Regions from separate parts of the Nonomuraea sp. NPDC049141 genome, predicted to be linked through region 3. Evidence: riboswitches for the same ligand, from Rfam matches in the RefSeq annotation. Region 3 holds a riboswitch; each other region holds the start of a gene.
What was found. A riboswitch is a leader RNA that binds a small molecule or an ion and turns the genes downstream of it on or off. The one in region 3 is predicted to bind glycine.

Region 1: it holds a riboswitch for glycine, as region 3 does, so the genes downstream of both, glyA (serine hydroxymethyltransferase) here and gcvT (glycine cleavage system aminomethyltransferase GcvT) in region 3, are expected to answer to the same signal.
Region 2: it holds a riboswitch for glycine, as region 3 does, so the genes downstream of both, gcvP (aminomethyl-transferring glycine dehydrogenase) here and gcvT (glycine cleavage system aminomethyltransferase GcvT) in region 3, are expected to answer to the same signal.

The regions. Positions count from the first base shown of each region.
Region 1 is NZ_JBEZDR010000018.1:103,627-106,893, reverse strand. It holds gene AB0B91_RS43090 (IclR family transcriptional regulator C-terminal domain-containing protein) at 1-23, opposite strand, end outside; gene AB0B91_RS43085 (DUF4863 family protein) at 107-616, shown strand; gene AB0B91_RS43080 (nitroreductase) at 627-1,340, shown strand; glycine riboswitch at 1,369-1,467, shown strand; gene glyA (serine hydroxymethyltransferase) at 1,619-2,893, shown strand; gene AB0B91_RS43070 (alpha/beta hydrolase) at 2,940-3,267, opposite strand, start outside.
Region 2 is NZ_JBEZDR010000019.1:151,117-154,383, forward strand. It holds gene gcvP (aminomethyl-transferring glycine dehydrogenase) at 1-1,937, opposite strand, end outside; glycine riboswitch at 2,093-2,187, opposite strand; gene AB0B91_RS44515 (MerR family transcriptional regulator) at 2,222-2,842, opposite strand; gene AB0B91_RS44520 (bifunctional nuclease family protein) at 2,991-3,267, opposite strand, start outside.
Region 3 is NZ_JBEZDR010000002.1:656,683-659,949, forward strand. It holds gene gcvH (glycine cleavage system protein GcvH) at 1-295, opposite strand, end outside; gene gcvT (glycine cleavage system aminomethyltransferase GcvT) at 292-1,377, opposite strand; glycine riboswitch at 1,507-1,604, opposite strand; gene AB0B91_RS07870 (gamma-glutamyl-gamma-aminobutyrate hydrolase family protein) at 1,700-2,389, opposite strand; gene AB0B91_RS07875 (3-oxoacyl-ACP reductase) at 2,402-3,166, opposite strand; gene AB0B91_RS07880 (aldehyde dehydrogenase family protein) at 3,171-3,267, opposite strand, start outside.

The DNA of each region.
Region 1 (3,267 bases), on a different contig from region 3:
TCCTTGTCCGCCAGACGTCCCATGCCGCTATCCCTCCCGATCACCACAGCTCCGCCTCACAGTATCCGTTGAACCTCTGTGCGGCAATCGAACGAAAGGAGTTTCCATGACCTCCCCGCAAGACCTGATCGAGCGCAGCATCCCGTTCCTCGACGAGATCAAGAACCGCACCGCCGGCGAGGACCTCGAGATCTGGCTCAACGAGACCTACGGCCCGGGCACGCCGTTGTACGACGACCTCGCTCGCATGATCACCGACGGCGTCCGTGACGGGTGGGCGGCCAACATCGAAGTCGACGGCCCCAAGTACCGGCGCAGCCGGATCGCCGAACCGAGCGAGGAACTGAACTACTTCAGCATCACGGCCGTGTACATGGACAGCCAGGAGCCCTACCGCGGGCAGTACCATCAGCATCCCTACGGCGAGCTCAACGTCGTCGTCCCGCTCGACCCCGGCGCCCGGCTCATCGGCCCGCGAGGATGGACGGGCGCGGGCTGGACCGCGCCCGGGCCCAGCAGCCACCACTACCCCGAGGTCAAAGGGGGCGCGCTGATCGCCCTGTTCTACCTGCCCGCCGGGCGCATCTCGTACGACATCACCCCGCCCGCCGCCTGACATGCGACCCGTGGACGAACTGACGATGTCCGCGGCGACAGTCGAGGAGGCGCTGCTCGGCCGTCGTAGCGTGCGCGCCTTCCTGCCGAAGGCCGTTCCGCGGGCCGAGATCGACCGGCTGCTGGCCCTGGCCGCTCGTTCGGCCAGCAACGCCAACACCCAACCCTGGCACGTGCACGTCATCACCGGTGCGGCCAAGCGTCGCCTCAGCGCCGCGGTCCTCCGCGCGCACGACGACGGCGAGCGGGTGCCGGAGACCGAATACCCGTACCAGCCCCGGCCCGACGAGTGGGCGGAGCCGTACCGGTCACGACGACGCCGTTTCGGGGAGGGGCTGTACCGCGACACGCTCGGGTTCAGCCCGGAGGACACGGCGGGCAGGCTCAGCCATCACCGGCGCAACTACGAGTTCTTCGGCGCACCGGTCGGGATCATCCTCACCGTCAGCCGGCACCCCCTCTTGGGGGCACTCGTGGACGCCGGCCTGTTCCTGCAGGCGCTCATGCTCGCGGCGCGGGAGGCAGGTCTGGACACCTGCTCGCAGGCGTCGTTCATCGACTTCTATCCGGTGCTGCGCGAACACCTGCGCATACCCGAGGACCACCTCATCGTCTGCGGGCTCGCACTGGGGCATGCCGACCCCGACCACCACCTCAATCGGCACCGCACCCCGCGAGAACCGGTCAGTTCCTTCAGCACCTTCTATAGTGATGAACTCGCATAGTTCCTAACCAACTGAATATCGCGCCGTTTCCACCGGAGCGGGAGAGCCCTCGCCTGCCTGTCGCGGTGAGGCGCCGAAGGAGCAACTCTCCCCAGAAACTCTCAGGCCCCATGACCGCTCCGGCGAGGCGAACTCTGAAAAGCCAGGACCCCGGTCCTGCACCCATGGTGCAAACCGTTCACGCGGTGAAACTCTCAGGTACCGATGACAGAGCGGGGAGGTCACCCAGCCGTGGCGCCGCGACCGAGCGGCGCCTGACCGAGGGAGGAGCCTCCACCATGTCGAGTGCCCACAACCAGTCTCTGGCCGAGCTCGACCCGGAGATCTACCGGGCCGTCGCCGCGGAACTGGACCGGCAGCGGCACACCCTGGAGCTGATCGCGAGCGAGAACTTCGCTCCGCTCGCGGTGATGCAGGCACAGGGCTCCGTCCTGACCAACAAGTACGCCGAGGGCTACCCCGGCCGCCGCTACTACGGTGGCTGCGAGCACGTCGACGTCATGGAGCGGCTCGCGATCAGCCGGGTCACGCGGCTCTTCGGCGCCGCGTTCGCCAACGTCCAGCCCCACTCCGGCGCCCAGGCGAACGCGGCTGCGATGTCCGCCCTGCTCGATCCCGGCGACACGATCCTCGGCCTCGACCTGGCGCACGGCGGGCATCTCACCCACGGGATGCGGCTGAGCTTCAGCGGAAAGCTGTACAACGCCGTGCCCTACCATGTGCGCGACACCGATTTCCGCCTCGACATGGCCGAGGTCGAACGGCTCGCCCTCGAACACCTGCCCAAGCTGATCGTCGCCGGCTGGTCGGCGTACCCGCTGCACCTGGACTTCGCTGAGTTCCGGCGGATCGCCGACCGCGTGAACGCGTACCTGATGGTGGACATGGCGCACTTCGCCGGACTCGTGGCGGCCGGCCTGCACCCCGACCCGGTGCCGTACGCGGACGTCGTCACCACCACCACGCACAAGACCCTCGGCGGCCCGCGCGGCGGAGTGATCCTCACCAATCACGCCGAACTCGCCAAACGCGTCAACTCCGCCGTCTTCCCCGGACAACAGGGCGGCCCCCTGGAGCACGTGATCGCCGCCAAGGCGGTGGCGTTCAAGCTGGCCGCCACCGAGGAGTTCCGCGACCGGCAGCGCCGCACCCTCGATGGCGCCCGCGTCCTCGCCGAACGGCTGCTCGCCGACGACGTCCGCGCGGCCGGCATCTCCGTACTGACCGGCGGTACCCAGGTTCACCTCCTCGTTGTCGACCTGCGCCACTCCGACCTCGACGGACGCCAGGCCGAGGACCGGCTGCACGCTGCGGGCATCACCGTCAACCGCAACGCCGTCCCGTTCGACCCGCGGCCTCCGATGATCTCCTCCGGTCTGCGCATCGGCACGCCGGCGCTCGCCACACGCGGATTCGGCCCCGCGGAGTTCGCCGAGGTCGCCGACATCATCGCGACCACCCTGGTCACCCCGCCCACCGGCCGGCTACTGGCCGACCTGCGCTCCCGGATCGCCACCCTGACGGCGAAATTCCCGCTCTACCCGAACTTGTGAAGCGACCGCTCCGAGCACTCTGCTGTACTCGGCCCCCCGCCTGGCGTCAGGTCTTCGGGTGGTCGAAGCCGTCCAGGATCGTGGTGAGGAGGTCGGCGAACTCCCGTGGGTGAGTCTGGTACGGGGTGTGCCCGCCGGGGAACTCCTGGCACGGCACCCCGAAGCGCTCGCTCAGGACGTGCGCGGGCCGGTAGTAGGGGCGGCCCACGCTGTCGTGGCCGGTGGCCAGGCACCACGGGATCGTGACCGTCTCCAGGGCCTTCAGGTCGGGCTGGTAGGACATGAATACGGGTAGCTCGCGGGTGAGCAGGATGTCGACGTTGCCCATGAGCCGGAACATCCCGCTCGGCCGGCGGCCGGTCACCCTGCGGGCC
Region 2 (3,267 bases), on a different contig from region 3:
CCGTGCGTCGACGGGTAGGTGAGCATGATCGCGGCCAGTCCGTCACGGTGCTTGTCGATCTTGGCGTCGAGGTCGGCCAGGTCCACGTTGCCCTCGGAGTCGCAGGCCACGACCACGACGCGCATGCCGGCCATGACGGCGCTGGCCGCGTTCGTGCCGTGCGCGGAGGACGGGATGAGGCAGATGTCGCGGTGGTCGTCGCCGTGGTCGCGGTGGTAGGCCCGGATCGCGAGCAGCCCGGCGAACTCGCCCTGGGAGCCGGCGTTCGGCTGGATGGAGACCGCGTCGTAGCCGGTCACCTCGGCCAGCCACTCCTCCAGGGTCTCGATGAGGTGGCGGTAGCCCTCGGCCTGCGCGGTGGGCGCGTAGGGGTGGATCCCGGCGAACTCCGGCCAGGTGATCGGCTCCATCTCGGTGGTCGCGTTCAGCTTCATCGTGCAGGAGCCGAGCGGGATCATGGAGCGGTCGAGCGCGATGTCCTTGTCCTGGAGCCTGCGCAGGTAGCGCAGCATCGCGGTCTCGGAGTGGTGGCTGTGGAAGACGGGGTGGGTGAGGTAGCCGGACTCGCGGGTCAGCGAGCCGGGCAGCGTGTCCAGTCCCTCGTCGGCGAGGAGGCCGGCCACCGGCCCACTGGCGCCGAAGGCGGCGGCGACCTGCTCGAGGTCGGCCGCCGTGGTCTTCTCGTCGCAGGCCACCGAGACGTGGTCGGCGTCGGCCTGCCACACGTTGACGCCGCGTTCGGCGGCCTGCCGTACGACCTCGGCGGCCCGGCCGGGCACCCTGGCCAGCACGGTGTCGAAGAACTCGCGGTGCACGACCTCGACGCCGCCCCGGCGCAGGCACTCGGCCAGCGCCGCGGCGTGCCGGTGGACGCGGGCGGCGATGCGGCGCAGCCCGTCGGGCCCGTGGTAGACGGCGTACATGCCGGCGATGACGGCGAGCAGGACCTGCGCGGTGCAGATGTTGCTGGTGGCCTTCTCGCGCCTGATGTGCTGCTCGCGGGTCTGCAGGGCCAGCCGGTAGGCGGGCGCGCCGTCGGCGTCGACGGAGACGCCCACGAGGCGGCCGGGCATCTGCCGCTGCAGTCCCTCGCGTACGGACATGTAGGCGGCGTGCGGCCCGCCGAAGCCGAACGGCACGCCGAAGCGCTGCGAGGAGCCGATCGCGATGTCGGCGCCGAGCTCGCCGGGCGCGGTGACCAGGGTGAGCGCGAGCAGGTCGGCGGCGGCCACGACGAGCGCGCCGGCCGCGTGCGCCCGCTCGGCCACGGCGCGGAAGTCGCGCAGCCGGCCGGAGGCGCCCGGGTACTGGACGAGCACACCGAAGCACTCGGGCAGCTCCCCGTCGAGCGTGTCCTCCACGAGCGTGATGCCCAGCGGCTCGGCGCGGGTGGCCAGCACCGTCTTGGTCTGGGGCAGCGCGTCGGCGTCGACGACGAACACCTGGCTCTTGGACTTGCCCGCGCGCCTGGCCAGTGTCATCGCCTCGGCGGCGGCCGTGCTCTCGTCGAGCAGCGAGGCGCCCGCGACGGCGAGTCCGGTCAGGTCGGTGACGACGGTCTGGAAGTTGAGCAGCGCCTCCAGGCGGCCCTGCGAGATCTCCGGCTGGTAGGGGGTGTAGGCGGTGTACCAGCCCGGGTTCTCCAGCAGGTTGCGGCGGATCACCGCAGGGGTGATCGTGTCGTGGTAGCCCAGGCCGATCATCGAGGTGAGCACCCGGTTGCGGCCCGCGATGGCCCGCAGCTCGGCGATGACCTCGGTCTCACTGGCCGCGGCGGGCAGGGCGAGCCGGTCCTTGATCCTGATGGACTCCGGGACGGCCACCGCCACCAGGTCGGCCACGGACTCGAAACCCACGGCCTCGAGCATGCGCTGCTGCTCGGGTTCGGACGGGCCGATGTGCCGGGTCGAGAACGGCGGAACTGACAGATCGGTCATGCGAGGTGCCTCCCGAGGGCTTTGGAGACCGGCGCCAGGGCGCGGGCGAGTGCCGGATCTCCCCCTCTGTCATGGCGACCTGAGAGCTTCACCCCATGTGGGCTTGCACCGTCGGTGAGGTGCGCCTGGCGGGCGCACCTGCTTTCCAGAGTTGCCTACCCCGCGCGGTACAGGTGCCTGAGAGATTCCGGGGAGGGTTGCTCCTTCGGCGCCCCGGGAACCAGCCCGGGGACTCTCCCGCATGGGGTTATCAGCCTTGCGCTCTACAGGTTACTACCCAATTGCTACCCTATGCGGCGCGCGCGCCGCCGCTGGGCCAGCTCGTCAGCGGGGTGGTCGGCCGGGACGCTGTCCTCGACCGCCGCCCTTTCCCCCGGCAGCTCCGCGAGGGAGCCCTCGACCTCTCGCCAGACCCGGCCGAGCGCGATGCCGAACACGCCCTGGCCGCCCTGGAGCAGATCGATCACCTCGTCGGCCGAGGTGCACTCATAGACGCTGACGCCGTCACTCATGAGCGTGATCTGCGCGAGGTCGCCCACCCCGCGGTCACGCAGATGTTGTACGGCCGTACGGATCTGCTGGAGGGAGACTCCGGTGTCGAGGAGCCGCTTGACGACCTTGAGCACCAGGATGTCGCGGAAGCTGTAGAGCCGCTGCGAGCCCGAGCCGTGCGCGGCTCTTATCGTCGGCTGGACCAGCTCCGTGCGCGCCCAGTAATCGAGCTGCCGGTAGGTGATGCCGGCCGCCGCGCACGCCGTCGGGCCACGGTATCCGATGTCTGCCGGCAGCGACGCGGGCTGCTCGTCGAAGAGCAGCCCCTGCTCTCCGGCACGCTGCCGCGCACTCTCACGCCGCACCGGATCTTCCTGGCCGGTCGTCTTTCCCTCGCCGCTGCTGACCGCCACGCGGACCTCCGGCTTTCTCTCATCCCGTGGCCTGATCTGGGGGTTCGTAAAAGCGCGACCACGGGTTTCACTTGCACCGTAGGACCGTGACCATGCGCAGTCAACGATCCGGCTCGGCGCGTCGTGAAGCGTAAATGCACTGAAATACCTACCCCGCCCGGCCAAAGTCTTCGGGGGTGATCGTGTCAAGGAACTCCCTGAACTTCTCCACCTCATCCTCCTGGTCGTCCGGGATGATCACCCCGGCTTCCTGGACGACTTCTTCGCTGGCGAAGATACGCGCTCCGGTGCGGAGCGCGAGCGCGATCGAGTCGGACGGGCGCGCGCTCACCTCTACGCCGTTGGAGAACACCAGATCGGCGAAGAAGATCCCGTCACGCAGCGCAACGATGTTGACCGCGCGCAGACCCACGCCAAGAGCGCTC
Region 3 (3,267 bases):
CGTAGGGGTCGCTGTTGGCCAGCGACGGGTCGTCCACGACCGCCTGGTTGACCTCGACGACCTCGCCGCCGACGGGGGTGTAGATCTCACTCACCGACTTGGTCGACTCGACCTCGCCCACGGAGTCGCCCGCCTCGACGGTCGAGCCGGCTTCGGGGAGCTGCACGTAGACGACATCACCCAGCGCCTCGGCCGCGTAGGCCGTGATGCCGATGGTCACGGTGATGCCGTCGTCGAGGCCGGCGACCCACTCGTGCTCTTTGGTGTAGCTCAGGTCGTCAGGGATGTTGCTCACTTGTTCCTCCTGTAGAAGGGCAGCTCAATGAGGTCCATAGGTTCATGGCTGCCCCGGATGTCCACGGCCAGACCTGCCTCGGCCCCGTGGTCGACGTAGGCCATCGCGATGGGTTTGCCCAGAGTCTGGGAGGGAGCCCCGCTGGTGACCTCGCCGACGACGGCGCCGTCCTTGGTCACCGGGTATCCATGGCGTGGCACCCGGCGCCCCCGCGCGACCAGGCCGACGAGCCGGCGCCGTGGTGGCGTGTCCTTGACCGCCTCCAGCGCCGACCTGCCGACGAAGTCGCCCGGCTTGTCGAATTTCACCACTCTGCCCAGCCCCGCGTCGAACGGGGTCAGCTCCACGCCGAGCTCGTTGCCGTACAGTGGCATGCCTGCTTCGAGCCTGAGCGTGTCACGGCTGGACAGACCCGCCGGTCGCAGCCCGTGCGTACGGCCGGCCTCGGTCAGCGCGTGCCAGAGCGGCACGGCGTCCTGGTTGGCCACGAACAGCTCGAAACCATCCTCACCCGTGTAGCCCGTGCGCGCGATGAGCGCCTGCCGCCCGTCGACCAGACCGGGCAGGCCCGCGTAGTACTTCAGCCCGGCGAGGTCGGCGTCGGTGAGCGTGGCGAGGATCTCCTGCGCGCGCGGCCCCTGCACGGCGATCAGCGCGTACTGCTCCGAGCGATCCTCAACCACCGCGTTGTACGACTTGGCGCGATTTTTCAGCTCTTCCCCGACTTTTTCATAGTTGGAGGCGTTAGCCACAACCATGAACTCCTCGTCCCCCAGCCGGTAGACGATCAGGTCGTCCAGCACCCCGCCACGCTCGTTCACGATCATGGTGTAGCGGGCCCGGCCGGGCGCGAGTGCCGACAGGTGTCCCACCAACGCGTAGTCGAGCGCCTCGCCGGCCTGCGGCCCGGTCACGAAGATCTCGCCCATGTGGGAGAGGTCGAACAGCCCGGCCGCCTGGCGGACGGCGTTGTGCTCGGCGGACTCGCTGCCGTAGCGGAGCGGCATCAGCCACCCGGCGAAATCGGTCAGGGTCGCGCCGAGGCTCTCATGGACGTCTCGAAGCGGTGTGGGACGTGACATATGCGCACCTCAGGGCAGGATCGGATGCAGGGATCCTCCCCCTCTGTCATCGGTGCCTGAGAGCTTCGCCCGGATTTTGCCGGACTTTCACCTTCGGCGAGGCCGCCAGGCCTGCTTTCCAGAGGACACCTCGTCCGTGCGGTCCTTTACCTTGAGAGGTTCGCGGGGAGGGCTTGCTCCTTCAGGGGTCCTGGCCGGATGCCAGGACGCTCTCCCGCACGGTTTCGTCGGTGATGCGGCAAGCCTAGTGCCGTTATGGGGGAGTTGTCGCGTGCGGATCCCGCCATTTCATGGCGAACGGGCCTGGCGGCGGCGCGAGCGTTCAGCAGGCGGCGATGAGTGCCTCGAACAGCGCGCAGTCCTTCGCCGCCTCCGGATGCCACTGCACGGCCACGGCGAACGTCCGGGACTCCAACTCCACCGCCTCGATCGTGCCGTCATCGGCCACGGCGGCCAGGGCCAGCCCGGGAGCGAGCCGATCGACGGCCTGGTGGTGGTAGTGCGGCACGTCCTCCGGCACGGCCCCGAGCGCCTTGGCGACGCGGGTGCCCGCCACGGGTCGTACGGGGAGCTGGCCGAACTGGCCGGGTGCGGGGGAGTGCCCGGTGTGTCCGACCACGTCGGGCAGATGCTGGTGCAACGTCCCGCCGAGCGCGACGTTGAGCACCTGCATCCCCCGACATATCCCGAGATAGGGCACGTCGGCCTCAAGAGCGGCCTCAAGCACCGCAAACTCCGCCGCATCGCGAAATTTCCGGATATAGCCGGTCCGCTCATCCGGCTCCTGCCCATACCGGTCGGGCGAGACGTCGCCTCCACCGGCCAGGATCAGCCCGTCCAGCCGTCCCACCAGCTCGGCCGGCTCCCCGGCGGGCGGCAGGATCACCGGCTGCCCGCCGGCCCGGACCACCTGCTCCACGTACATATACGGCAACAGGGCGACCGGCATGTCCCACACGGTGAACCGGGCAGGCTCCACATAGGACGTGATCCCGATGACAGGCCGCTTCACGACATCCCCTTGCTACAGAGGGGTGACGTACGCACTCGAAATACCCCCATCGACGAGAAACTCCGATCCGGTGATGAACGAGGCGTCGTCGCTGGCCAGGAACGCCACCGCAGCCGCGATCTCGGACGCCTCGGCGAAGCGTCCCACCGGCACGTGCACCAGGCGCCGCGCCGCCCGCTCGGGGTCCTTCGCGAACAGCTCCCGCAGCAGCGGCGTGTTGACCGGCCCCGGGCACAGCGCGTTCACCCGGATCCCCTCACGCGCGAACTGGACGCCGAGCTCGCGCGACATCGCCAGCACCCCGCCCTTCGAGGCGGTGTAGGAGATCTGCGACGTCGCCGAGCCCATCACCGCCACGAACGACGCGGTGTTGATGATCGAGCCCTTCCCCTGGCGCCGCATGTACGGGATCGCGTGCTTGCAGCAGAGGTAGACGCTGGTCAGGTTCACCTCCTGCACCCGCCGCCACGCCTCGATGCCGGTCTCCAGGATCGAGTCGTCATCGGGCGGCGAGATGCCCGCGTTGTTGAACGCGATGTCGACGGAGCCATAGGTGTCGAACGCCGTCTGGAACATCCGGACGACGTCCTCCTCGCTGGTCACGTCGACCTTGACGAAGATCCCGCCCACCTCGGAGGCGGCCTTGGTGCCCGCCTCCTCGTCGACGTCGGCGCAGACCACCTTGGCGCCCTCCTCGGCGAACCGGCGCGCGGTGGCCAGGCCGATCCCGCCGGCCGCCCCGGTGATCACGGCGACGCGGTTGTGCAAACGCTGCATGTGCTCACTCCGTTGAGATGAAGACGTTCTTGGTCTCGGTGAACGCCGAGAGGGCGTCCGGGCCCAGCTCCCGGCCGAGGCCGGACTCCTTGAAGCCACCG